One region of the Salinibacillus aidingensis genome, then DNA from elsewhere that is predicted to be linked to it. Evidence: predicted binding sites of a transcription regulator. Region 1 holds the regulator's gene; the other holds the start of a gene.
The links. Region 1 encodes LexA, which represses DNA repair genes until DNA is damaged. Its sites were predicted from a motif close to CGAACATATGTTCG; they were not measured.
Positions count from the first base shown of each region.

Region 2: ACZ5OK_RS09940 (YolD-like family protein) is a predicted target of LexA. The motif match lies at 1,649-1,662, and genes of this name have one in related genera.

Region 1 is NZ_AP043759.1:1,634,433-1,637,624, forward strand. It holds gene glnA (type I glutamate--ammonia ligase) at 1-38, shown strand, start outside; gene ACZ5OK_RS08840 (2'-5' RNA ligase family protein) at 509-1,051, opposite strand; gene lexA (transcriptional repressor LexA) at 1,444-2,070, opposite strand; gene ACZ5OK_RS08850 (YneB family resolvase-like protein) at 2,362-3,018, shown strand; gene ACZ5OK_RS08855 (DUF896 domain-containing protein) at 3,181-3,192, shown strand, end outside.
Region 2 is NZ_AP043759.1:1,839,819-1,843,010, forward strand. It holds gene ACZ5OK_RS09925 (AAA family ATPase) at 1-130, opposite strand, end outside; gene ACZ5OK_RS09930 (exonuclease SbcCD subunit D) at 132-1,280, opposite strand; gene ACZ5OK_RS09935 (hypothetical protein) at 1,391-1,591, opposite strand; gene ACZ5OK_RS09940 (YolD-like family protein) at 1,874-2,212, shown strand; gene ACZ5OK_RS09945 (YozE family protein) at 2,266-2,487, opposite strand; gene tatC (twin-arginine translocase subunit TatC) at 2,525-3,192, opposite strand, start outside.

The sequences.
Region 1 (3,192 bases):
ATCCGTGGGAGCGGGAGCAATACCTGCAGACGTATTAATGATTCAGAAAACCCCTGATAAAAATTTTATCAGGGGTTTTATTACGGGCATATAAGATCATCATTTACTCTTTAGAGAGTCTAAAGAATTTCTAATTGTAAAATGATGAATAAGTGTCAAAACAATTAGAAGAATATTTAATATGCTATTAAGCTTTACAAGCCGACTCATTCCATCACCACTTTTTTAGTTATTATGTGGCTTTGTGCAGCTTTTATTCTTAAATCCTGGTTTCAAAAACTTGAAAAAAGACTCTTACAATTAAGTTAAGTAGTTCACTTACCGTGGAGAAAATATCAAATCACATAACAAATAGCATATGGTTTCGAAGCATCTTTAATAACCATTTTAACACTTGTTTTAACCGCAAAAACGTTTGGATATACATAACTTATCCAAGCGTTTTTCTTTGTTTTCAATTATATTGTCTTGTTCAACTAAAGCACCTGTTTGTTGAATAAGACATCTATTATTTTCCAGACAACTTAAACCGTTTAAGCAAACTTACATTTACAACATCATTAGATTTTCTTTCCAAAGAATAAACTGATACCGTATCAAGAATAAATTCCTCGCTAATTTCCTTTGATAATAATTCTTGAGTTTCTATATCTGTTAGAGATGAATTGTTACATAATGTGCAATGTGGCTTATAAGGAAATGGGTTTTCTAAAAATTTTATATCCGATTTTACAAGTTCTTTGTGTAATTCTCGAATAGGACCTTCATCTTGTAAGGTAAAAAAGAAAATATCTGTATTTGGAAAGCTACTAACTTCTCCGAAATTACATTTAATCGGTTTTATTCGTGAGGTCACATCTTTAATCGTTGAATAGACATTACTTGGATTTTGTTCATATTGTAATACTCCTATTCCACTTGACCCAGTAACCGTTATTTCTGCGGGTAAAGACATTGTATAGTTATGTTCAGACCTTATCTTCTTTACTTTATCAGCAATTTTTTTAGGTAAATCCAATACTATGTATGTATCATTTTTAAAATCTTCCATACTAAGTCCCCCAAACTTTTATTAAACTCTTCTGCCTCTTTAGTTTAAGTATATAATTTCACAATATCTTATATCTCTTTTATAACATATACTCGGATTTACCCTAAAATTCACAAAAGATAATACAATTACCCTATTTAACGTTAAAAATAACATAGCAATTATCACCCTACTAATCAACTGTTAGTGGACTGTTAATTTGTGTGCTAAATATAAAGCTAAAAGTGATGTTATTTATAAGTAAACATTGATATATAAACAAAAAATAGCATACCAAACAATGTGCTATTTGGTATGCTATTTAATCATTTATTTAGGTTTTTCTCCATCGAAAGTGAACTACTTACAATTAAGTAAGAGTCTTTTCTAAACTATAAATCTAGTTTTAAAAGTTAGTGTATTTCCCTGAATAATCCAATCACTTTCCCCAATATCGTCACATCACTAACAATAATCGGATCCATTGTTGCGTTTTCAGGCTGGAGTCGGATATAATCCTTTTCCTTAAAGAAACGCTTCACGGTTGCCTCCTCATCCTCCGTCATAGCGACAACGATTTCTCCGTTTTGAGCGGATCGCTGCTTACGAATAATTACCCGGTCGCCATCAAGAATACCGGCTTCAATCATACTTTCTCCAGCAACATTCAAAACAAATAGATCGTCTTCTGAAATGGCCAGATGTTCTGGAACAGGTACATATTCCTCAATATTTTCGATTGCTGTAATAGGTTCACCGGCTGTTACCTTACCAATGACCGGTGCGTAAAAGGCTTCTGTTTTTGGAGCATTATTCATTTCCTCTTCCAGTTCCAGCACTTCAATCGCTCTTGGTTTTGTTGGGTCTCTGCGTATAAAGCCCTTTTCTTCAAGTCTTGATAAATGTCCATGAACAGTAGAGCTGGAAGCGAGTCCTACTGCTTGCGCAATTTCCCTTACTGAAGGTGGATAGCCTTTAGCCGTTACCTGCTCTTTTATGTATTCCATGATCGCCTCTTGCCTTTTGGATAGCTTGGTCATATTTTTCTCACCTCGTACATATATATCAATTGTCTGTATTATAGCATGTATTTCCACTTTTCACAAACATTCGTTCGGAAAAAACGGTTGACAGGAACAGGTGTTCTGATATAATGAAAATAGACAAAAGCGAACAAAGGTTCTATTTTTGTTAGGAGGCGATTTTAATGTTTAATAAAGTATCAAAAATCGACATTGCGTTTTATTCACTTTTCGGACTGACTCTAGTAATCTTATATTATGCATTATCTATTAGCTAAGAGTTTTTTACATAGTTAAGAGGTGGAATTATTGAGGGCGGTTATATACTGTCGTGTCAGCACAGACAAAGAAGAACAGACAACATCTATTAAAAGACAGAAGGAAGAACTCATTCAACTGGCAAATCAAAGCCATTATGAGATAGCAGATATCATTGAAGAAAAACAAAGTGGTTATGAAATCGAGCGTGAAGGTATTTTCAGGATGCTGGAGCTTTTCTCATCAAATGAAGCGGACGTACTCTTTATTCAGGACGAGACAAGGCTTGGCAGGGGCAATACAAAAATAGCTTTGCTCCACCAGCTTCAAAAACTGGGCATCCCAATATATACAATTTCCCACCAGGGAGAGATTCAACTCTCTGAATCGGACTCCATGGTTTTACAAATTGTATCGATCGTAGAAGAGTATCAGAGAAAGCTCCATAATATAAAGATTAAAAGAGGAATGAAAAAGGCCGTATCAAATGGGTACAGGCCTGAAAATAATCTATCAAATATTCATGAGTCTCCTGGAAGAGAACGTAAGACATTTCCAATTGATGAAGTGGTTAAACTTAGAAATAACGGCTTAACTTTTGCTGAAATTGCTTCTACACTACGAGGTATGGGGTATGACGTATCAAAAGCAACCGTTCATCGCAGATTCCAGGAGTATACGCTTGAAAATCAAAATAAATCCATGTAAGATTAACAAAAGAGCAAGCAAGAGTCTGTAATAGTGACGCTTGCTTTTTGTTTTTGGCAAGGGCTCTGCAGGCAAAACGTGGCAAGCGGTGTGTGTTTCCTGTAAGCAGAGTCAGTAGAAATTGTGAAAATTGTCTTGATTATAAATGTAAGGAGCGTTCATATGTTATCACAG
Region 2 (3,192 bases), 210 kb from region 1:
CAGTGGTTTTCCCGGCCCCTGTAGGACCTGTGATTAGAAAGAGCTTTTCCTCCCCCATCTGAGAGAAGTCAATCACCTGTTCATCTTTGTATGGTCCAAATGCAGACATTTTCAGTGTTATTGCCCGCATATTACCGTCCCCTTTCTTCTTCTACAACTTTTTGTACAATATTTTCCATAATTTTTTTGCGATTTTCAGGCAGAGGCTCCCCTTTCATATTTTCATAGAAGGAGGAAAATAGCTCAATATGGGACATCTGCTGGCGTTCTTTTACCCGTTTCAATTCGTGTAAATTCTGCGTTCCTGTCATTTTACGCTCTAACTTAAGAATGTTAGGGTACCACTTTCGCAGCTTTCCAATGGGATCCATAATTTCTCCGTCATCCAGTAAGGTTATGTGGCAGTAATCCTCGCATACTTCTTCTGTATCAAGCAGTTCATTTAAATATCCTTCTATTCGAATTAAATCGCGCTGCATCCGGTAAGGCTTCTGTTCCAGTGTATCGATTCCCTTTTCGTCTAAATCCAGGACCGTAAAGGATTTTTTATGATTCACCTCCGAAAAGGAATACTTAAAAATAGAGCCGGAATAACGAATATGATCATACTTTACCTTTTGGGGCTGATGAAGGTGTCCCAGTGCTGTATAAGTAAACGGCTTAAACAATTCAGCTTCCACATACGGTGTACCCCCAATCATAGTTAACCGTTCTTCCGATTCTGAATCCATTCCTCCAGCCAGGAAAGCATGTCCGACGAAAATATGTCTTTCATTTTCCAAATCGTATTTGGATTGAATCTGTCCGACAATTTCCGCCATCGCTTCCTGATGGGAAGTAATATCATCTTTTTGAAGAATTTTTCTTACTTCCGCAGGCTCCATATAAGGGACTAAATGAAAATATACCGGTCCATGTTCATCCTCGACGATTACGGGCTCCAGATCCGGATTAAGTTTTGTCTGAATAAATAGCCTGTTTCTTCTGAGCAGCTGAGTTCCGAAGTCCATACGCTCTGCACTATCATGATTTCCGGTAATCGCTAAAATCGGGATGTTCATATCATAAACAATGGTTGTCAGCATACGACTGAGCAATTCCACCGCTTCTTTCGGAGGAATTGCCCGATCGTATAAATCGCCGGCAAGAATCATCACATCCGGTTTTATTTCTTTTAGCTCCTCTAAAAATTGCTGTAATACATGTTCCTGATCTTCTGTCATATATGTGTTATGCACAATTTTGCCTAAGTGCCAGTCAGCTGTGTGTACAATTCTCATTTTTACATACACTCCATCGCGTTTTTCTTGTCTCTTCATTTATTTTATCACGAATTGATTCCTGTGGTAATTTGAAAAAATGTGGTTACTTGAAGGTTTTCTATGAGGTATTAAAGGCGTTTTTTGGGAATCATGGCTAAAATTTGTTCTTTGTAAAAGCTGCGATAGTCTTTTCGCATGAAGCAATAGCCGAATATTTTTTCTTTGTTGGAACCATAAATTTTAATTGTACGTTTCGTTATTTCTCCTGATTGACTTTGATAAATGATCTCCACCCATTGATCTGCTTTTACCTTCTGATTGGCAAGCATGCTGTTCACCTCCTGTTCTTATTATACACGAACATTTGTTCTTTATCCACTTTTAATCGAATATTTGTTCGTGTATAATAAAAATGATCATTTCACATTGGTTATTGTTACCGCAGTTGAGATACACTTCGCTTTCCGCGGGCGATCCGCAAGCCTCCTCGCTCGTACCTCGCTGTGGGGTCTTGCATTGTCCGGTTTTCCCGCAGGAGTCTACGTGTATCTCAACTGCTAATAAAGATAGATTACTTTTAGTATCGAAAGAAAAAACATGAGGTGATGAGATTGTTAAAGGATCGGGGTAATAAGAAATGGACTTCTTTAATGCTGCCGGAGCATGTGGAGGAATTAAAGAAGCTATGGGAGGATTATGAGAAGGAGCCTATGCCTGTCCTGGATGAACAGGAATTAGAAGAAATGAATCAGATATGCGTAACAGCCTGTAAGCAGAAACAAAAGGTACAAGTGACCGTTTATCAGGATGGAAACAGGAAAACCAGGGAAGGAAGAATCACAAAACTAAATGAACAGCACCAGACTATTCAATTTGAGACGGTACAGGGGACAGAAAAGCTAGCCGTTCAAACGCTGTTACACATTGAACCTGCTGATGATCATCCGTAAACCCTCCCAAACAAAAATGGTATTGGTCACCCAATACCATTCCCTGAAACTTCCTATTCCATTTCCTCCACTATATAAGCCTCCCACATTTGGTCGAACACCTGAAGGGCTCCTGTAAAAGGCATATTCCATTCTAAATAGCGGCTGATTTCATCATAGGATTTCGATTGTTTCGGAAAATCATGGTCACGAAACATCCAATCAGCCAGCTGTCTTTCTTCTGCATGTTTGTCCATGCCTCTGAATTTCATCATAAAATGATAAAAAGAACGCACACCATTCTCTCCCTTAATTACGTAAATGTTTATGAAATTATTCTACAGCATGTTCCTGTTCTTTTGCAATTTTCCTTCGATACACAACACCTGACATCACAATCGCAATTTCATACAGAATAATTAACGGTGCTGCAACGAATAGCTGCAGAATAAAATCAGGCGGAGAGAGCATCGTACCCAGAATCACCAGAACTAAATAGGCATATTTCCTTACCTTTTTCAGCTTAGCGGGATCAATAATGCCAAGACTGGTTAAAAACATAGCTATTAACGGAACTTCAAAAAAGAAAGCAAAAGGTAACGTTGTTGTGAGAATGAACCGGAAATATTTCTCAGCGGTAAACATATTGTCAAACATACCTTCTCCCAAGCCCATTAAAAAGTTAAAGATCAGCTCCTGCACAACAAAATACCCAAATAGCAAACCGGCGATAAACAGGAGAAAGACCGCTGGTACATAAATTAACGTGACCTTTCTTTCCCTAGGCATTAAACCCGGCCGGACAAATAACCAGGCCTGGAAACAAAAGAAAGGAAGTGCAGCACCAATGGCAATAACACTGGCAATCATAATATGGATCCACATAATTTCCCACGGACTAAGGACCACTAATTCATATTTAAGATTACGGGTGAAAAAATCATAAATATCCTGGACAAAAACAAGTCCTGCAACAAAGAACAGAATGAAAAAGACAATCG